Linked DNA regions of Flavivirga spongiicola. Each later gene encodes a partner of the first gene's protein in a complex. Links are inferred from orthologs where the notes say so. Each region holds a gene or a part of one and is shown on either strand. Other genes may lie near its edges.

The links.
Region 2: the proteins of Q4Q47_RS15645 (region 1) and uvrB are in contact, whole or in part, in a crystal structure (PDB 7EGT), measured with the Thermus thermophilus proteins. The link is inferred for Flavivirga spongiicola from one-to-one orthologs. Residues at the interface, in WP_096412145.1 of Thermus thermophilus: His654, Arg656, Phe657, Gln666, Asp668, Glu669, Lys680, Arg681, Leu682, Ser683, Lys685, Tyr686, Ala687; in WP_096411307.1 of Thermus thermophilus: Glu23, Leu25, Arg26, Asp27, Gly28, Glu29, Arg30, Phe31, Arg55, Glu326, Asp327, Phe328, Glu379, Ser382, Gln383, His398, Gly400, Arg401.

What each region holds. Positions count from the first base shown.
Region 1 is NZ_JAUOEO010000001.1:3,938,906-3,942,283, forward strand. The notes cover bases 242-3,281. They hold Q4Q47_RS15645 (ATP-dependent helicase), read left to right. Parts: upstream 242-614; coding sequence 615-2,948; downstream 2,949-3,281. Other genes in these bases: Q4Q47_RS15640 (amidohydrolase), read right to left, coding at 242-480. Also shown: more of Q4Q47_RS15640, read right to left, coding at 1-241; Q4Q47_RS15650 (alpha/beta fold hydrolase), read right to left, coding at 3,364-3,378. UniProt on the Escherichia coli protein: A helicase with DNA-dependent ATPase activity. Unwinds DNA duplexes with 3'-5' polarity. Translocates on single-stranded DNA with 3'-5' polarity. Initiates unwinding more efficiently from a nicked substrate than double-stranded DNA.
Region 2 is NZ_JAUOEO010000001.1:426,797-430,123, reverse strand. Bases 217-3,205 are described here. They hold uvrB (excinuclease ABC subunit UvrB), read right to left. Parts: upstream 2,719-3,205; coding sequence 715-2,718; downstream 217-714. Other genes in these bases: Q4Q47_RS01495 (T9SS type B sorting domain-containing protein), read right to left, coding at 2,746-3,205; Q4Q47_RS01505 (TerB family tellurite resistance protein), read left to right, coding at 229-636. In the rest of the region: more of Q4Q47_RS01495, read right to left, coding at 3,206-3,327. UniProt on the Escherichia coli protein: The UvrABC repair system catalyzes the recognition and processing of DNA lesions. A damage recognition complex composed of 2 UvrA and 2 UvrB subunits scans DNA for abnormalities.

The DNA.
Region 1 (3,378 bases):
TTGAAATATAAATTTCACGGTACCTTTAATTTTGTCTTTATTTTTTGTCAGAATTTCTGCGACTCCCATTAAAATGGCCGTATGTGTATCATGACCACAAGCATGCATAACGCCTGTTTCGGTATTTAAAAAAGTCGTTTTAACTTCAGATTTAAAAGGGAGATCGTTTCTCTCTGTTACTGGTAGGCCATCAATATCTGCCCTTAAAGCGACAACTTTGCCAGGCGTATTTCCTTTTAAAACAGCAACAACACCAGTATGGGCCACACCCGTTTGTACTTCTAATCCTAATGATTTTAGATGTTTAGCAATGGTTTCTGCGGTTTTAAATTCTCTGTTTGAAAGTTCAGGGTTTTGGTGAAAATGACGACGCCATTCAATAACTTTACTTTCAATATCTATAAACTGTTGCTCTAAACTATTTTGTCCATGGGAAATAGATATTCCAAAGAAAATAACTACTAAAAAAAAGAATCTCATAAAATTTATTTAGCTTTTGAAGCTTAAAGATATTCAAAAAGAATAAGCAAGTGATAATTGTTTATAATTATTAATAATTCCCCTTAATTAAAAGCGCAACAATGGTTATTTTCACATCTTAAAATGAAAATGAATTGGAAAAGTATTTAAGTCAGTTAAACGAGGCGCAATTAGAACCCACTATTCAAATTGACGGTCCTATGATTGTCATTGCAGGTGCGGGATCAGGAAAAACACGTGTGCTTACGTATCGTATAGCTTATATGATGAGTAAAGGTATTGACGCTTTTAATATCTTGTCGTTAACCTTTACGAATAAAGCAGCTCGCGAAATGAAAGAGCGTATTGCTACCATTGTTGGAGCTAGTGAAGCCAAGAATTTATGGATGGGTACTTTTCACTCTGTATTTGCTAAGATTTTAAGAATAGAAGCGGATAGGCTAGGGTATCCAAGTAATTTTACTATTTATGATACTCAAGATTCTGATAGGTTGATAGCATCTATTATTAAAGAACTGAATCTTGATAAAGATATTTATAAATACAAGCAAGTGCGTTCTAGAATTTCATCCTATAAGAATAGTTTGGTTACGGTGCGTGCTTATTTTCAAAACCCCGAGCTAAAAGAAGCTGATGCCATGGCAAGACGTCCTAGAATGGGTGATATCTATAAAGAATATGTAGATCGTTGCTTTAAGGCTGGCGCTATGGATTTTGATGATTTACTACTTAAAACCAATGAGTTACTAACACGGTTCCCAGAGGTTTTAGCGAAATACCAAAATCGTTTTAAATATATTTTGGTTGATGAGTATCAAGATACCAACCATTCTCAATATTTAATTGTGAGAGCGTTGTCTGATAAATTTCAAAATATTTGTGTAGTGGGTGATGATGCACAGAGTATTTATGCATTCCGTGGTGCTAATATTAATAATATTTTAAATTTTCAGAAGGATTATGACGATGTGAAGGTCTTTAGACTAGAGCAAAATTATCGTTCTACAAAAAATATTGTAAATGCGGCGAATTCTATTATTGATAAAAACCAAACAAAACTTGATAAAATAGTTTGGACGGCCAATGATGAAGGCGCTAAAATAATAGTAAACCGTTCGTTAACAGATGGTGATGAAGGGCGTTATGTAGCGAGTACCATTTTTGAAAACAAGATGCAAAATCAGTTAAAAAACAGTGATTTTGCGATTTTATATAGAACGAATGCACAATCGCGCTCCATTGAAGATGCGTTGCGCAAGCGTGATATTCCTTATAGAATTTATGGTGGTTTATCGTTTTATCAACGTAAAGAGATAAAAGATGTTTTGTCTTATTTGCGGTTGATTATTAACCCTGCTGATGAAGAGGCTTTAAAGCGAGTTATTAATTTCCCGCCTCGAGGTATTGGTCAGACAACGGTTGACAAATTGATCGTTTCTGCCAATGGTTATAATCGTACCATATTTGAGGTGATGAAAAACATTGATAAAGCAGATGTTAAAATTAACTCAGGTACCAGGACTAAACTTCAGGACTTTGTAACTTTAATAGAAAGCTTTCAAGTATTAAACCAAACTGCTGATGTCTTTGAGTTAGCTGAGCATGTGACGAGAACGAGCGGACTTATAAAAGAATTCAATAAAGACGGAACACCAGAAGGTGTCACCCGAATGGAAAATATTGAAGAGCTCTTAAATGGTATGAAGGATTTTGTGGAAGGGCAAAAAGAGATTGCAGATACCACGGGGTCTTTGGCAGAATTTCTGGAAGATGTGGCCTTAGCTACCGATTTAGATGCTGATAAAGGTGATACAGACCATGTAGCGCTCATGACCATACATTTAGCAAAAGGGTTGGAATTCCCTTATGTATATATTGTTGGACTGGAAGAAGATTTGTTTCCTAGTGCCATGAGTATGAATACCCGCAGTGAATTGGAGGAGGAGCGACGCTTGTTTTATGTCGCATTAACACGAGCTGAAAAGCAAGCCTATTTAACCTATGCATTGTCAAGGTATCGTTGGGGTAAATTAGTTGATTCTGATCCCAGTCGTTTTATTGAAGAAATCGACGAGCAATATTTAGAAGTTATGACGCCTATTGAAGAACGTCGTTTTAATCCGATGTTGGATGCTGATATTTTTGGAGATGTTGAGCCTAATAAGATTAGGTATAAGCCAGCTAAACAGCCTGTACTAAAAAAAGGGGGTACAGCAAAGAAATCTCCTGAAAAGTTTCAAGTAACAACACCTAAAAACTTAAAACCCGTTGCTAATACTAATGGGAACACTAATTTATTTGATAGTAAACTAGTCGTTGGAAATATTGTTAAACATATTCGTTTTGGGACAGGAGAAGTTTTAAAAATAGAAGGCACCGGAGCAGATATTAAAGCTGAAATTAATTTTCAGCATGGCGGTGTTAAAAAGTTGCTGTTACGTTTTGCTAAGTTGGAGGTTGTGGGGTGATGGTTTTTAAAGAATTTTATATATAGCTAAATCAATATAAAATAACATGAATCTTCAGAGTAAAAAACCGAATTTTTTCGTTAAAAATACTCGCCGTAACTAGGCTATGTCTACGTTTTTTGCCTTGAACTTCAATTTTTTATTTCTAAATATTTTATGCCATTTTATATCGACTTAGCTATAGTTGAAGGTCATTTTTATTCTATTAATGTCTGGTATAAGACATAAGACCGCTTTGCTATTAGACCCAAGAATAAAGACTTGATTATAACTAACTGATAAACAAATATCATTTTCTATAAATCAGAATTATTCAGGCAGGCTTAATTATTATTAAAAGCAAAGTATTTAGATTAGTAGAATTTATTTATTTCTATTGTGCCTCATTAGGGCACATTTTTAGCTACAGTTGCGTCTACCACTTTGTCCA
Region 2 (3,327 bases), 3.5 Mb from region 1 along the record:
ACTAAACACTTGTAAGTTAGGTGTTTGTGAGTGTTTTTTTTAGCAAAAGTAAATTGATGTAAATGACGAAATGCAATTTTATTAGACGAATAAAACACAATTATTGATGAAATAAATAAAAGTTACGACAAAATACCTATGGTTTTTCGATAAGTTACATTATATAGACGATTATTAAATTACTGTTGTGTGTACCTTTATAGTATAATTAATTAATCCCCTAAAGAAATGATTAATAGAGTAGAAAAACTAAGTCTTTTGTCCGAAATGATTGCATTTGCAAAGTATGATAAAGACATAAAAAATATAGAATATAATTTTCTATTAGGTGTTGCGAAACAACTCGATATAGCACGAGAAGATTTTGAATATTTAATAGACCATCCTGTTACTTATACGCATTTAAAATCTCATAGTGAGCGTATTGTTCAGTTTCATAGATTGGTATTATTAATGAATATTGACCAAGAAAATGAAGGCAACCCTTCCGGTGCGATAAAATTATATAACTTTGGTTTACGTATGGGACTAAGCCATGAGTCCATTACTAAGGTACTTTATTTAATGGAAAGTTTTCCAAATAAAATTGTACCACCTGATGTGTTGATTGATATTTTTAAAACACAGTATAATTAATAATAATCTGCTAAGTTCTTATTATAAAATGTGTTTTATTTGAGGCCCTCCTTGTGGGGGTATGGAAAAGCTAAAAGTTTAAACTTTTAGCTTTTCTAGTTTATCTTGATAACCTTTAATTTCGTCACGTAATTTTGCGGCAATAATAAAATCTAAGGCTTTAGCAGCTTCTTCCATTAATTTACGCTTTTCTCGGATTTTCTTTTCTAATTCTGGTTTCGTTAAATACTCGCTTTCTGGTTCTGCAGCCTTTAATGCCTCCAACTCATAGCTGTATGTACTTACTGAATTCTTTGACAAAGCATTATCTAAACTTTTATTGAGTGCTTTGGGGGTCACATTATGTTTTGTATTGTAAGCAATTTGTTTTTCACGTCTGTAATTAGTTTCATCAATAGTCTTTTGCATACTATTAGTAATTTTGTCTGCATACATGATGGCTTTTCCATTCAAATTCCTTGCGGCTCTACCTACAGTTTGTGTCAATGAACGCGTTGACCGTAAAAAACCTTCTTTATCTGCATCTAAAATAGCAACAAGAGATACTTCGGGTAAATCCAAACCTTCTCGTAAAAGGTTCACACCGACTAACACATCAAATAGCCCTTTGCGCAAATCTTGCATAATTTCAACACGCTCTAAAGTATCTACATCGCTATGAATATATCGGCAGCGTACCTGTATTCTGTCTAAATATTTCGTTAGCTCTTCTGCCATTCGTTTTGTAAGCGTCGTCACTAATATGCGCTCATCTTTCTCAATTCTTTGTTGTATTTCTTCTATTAAATCATCGATTTGATTTAAACTTGGTCGTACCTCAATAATAGGATCTAATAACCCTGTCGGACGAATAACTTGTTCTATATAAATACCATCTGTTTTTTGAAGTTCATAATCTGCAGGCGTAGCACTTACATAAATAACTTGATTTTGAATGGCTTCAAATTCTTCAAATTTTAATGGACGATTATCCATAGCCGCAGGCAGTCTAAAACCGTATTCAACCAGATTTTCTTTTCTGCTTCTATCACCACCATACATAGCATGTACTTGAGAAATAGTAACATGGCTCTCATCAACAACCATTAAATAATCATCTGGAAAATAATCTAATAAACAGAAGGGGCGCGTACCGGGTAACCTACCGTCAAGATAACGTGAATAGTTTTCTATACCCGAGCAATAACCCAATTCACGTATCATTTCTAAATCGAACTCTGTACGTTCTTTAAGTCGTTTGGCTTCTAAATGTTTACCAATTTCTTTAAAATAATCATGTTGTTTTACCAAATCATCTTGAATATTTTTAATAGCACCTTGAAGCACTTCAGGTGAGGTGACAAACATATTTGCAGGATAAATGGTAAGCTGATCATATTTTTCTATAACCTCGTTGGTCTGAATGTTAAAAGATTCGATATCTTCAATTTCATCGCCAAAAAAATGAATCCTAAAGGCATCATCGGCATAACTAGGAAAGATGTCAACGGTATCGCCTTTTATTCTAAAGTTTCCATGTTTAAAATCAGCTTCTGTTCTAGAATATAAACTTTGCACTAATTGATGTAATAATTTCGTTCTGGAAATAACCTGATCACGTTTTATGGCCACCACATTTTTTTGAAACTCAATGGGGTTTCCAATACCATAAATACATGAAACCGATGCAATCACCAGAACATCGCGACGACCAGAAAGTAAGGAAGATGTGGCACTTAAACGCATCTTCTCAATTTCTTCATTAATGGATAAATCTTTTTCTATGTAAACACCAGAAACAGGAATATAAGCTTCTGGTTGGTAGTAATCATAATATGAAACAAAATACTCCACAGCATTATCTGGAAAAAACTGTTTAAACTCTGAGTATAATTGGGCTGCCAGTGTTTTATTATGTGCTAAAACTAAGGTTGGACGTTGCACTTCCTTTATAACATTAGCAACAGTAAAGGTTTTTCCAGAACCTGTTACACCAAGTAATGTTTGATATTTTTCATTAGAAGTAATACCATCAACCAGTTGTTTTATGGCTTGTGGTTGATCTCCTGTAGGGCTAAATTCAGATTCAATTTTAAATTGCATGTTGCAAAATTAAGCAAAATAAGTAAGCTATCGCTTTAAAGTAAAATGACCTGAAAACTCTCTACCGTCTTGTAGAAAAACTTTAAACCAATAATCATCAGTTGGCAATAGCGTACCATTAAAAGTACCATCCCAACCATCAGATTGCACGGTAAGTTGTTTTAATAATTTTCCATACCTATCGTAAATTAAAACAGTACTATTTGGTTGAAATGTGGCATTTATGCCTTTAATTTTCCAATGATCATTAATAGTATCGCCATTGGGTGTGAAAAATTTTGAATGGCCAATAACAGAAATATCTAAAGTTGAGATACCACAAATAGCATCACGAACATAGATCGTGTAAAAGCCTGCTTTTACATTATTGAAGGAAGGATCCTCTTGATAAACTGTAAAAGGAGCGTCTTCTCCTCTTAGAGCATATTCATAATCACCAAGTCCGAGGTTGGTAGGATCGATAATAACCGAGTTGTTTTCGGATAGGTCTGTAATGGTAACGTCATCTTGAGTAATGGTTGCTTTTTCTGAAGCTTTCACATCTACATGCAAGGTTCTGGAGCAACCCGTGCCATCAGTTTTAGTTAAGGTGATTGAGTACCTTCCAGG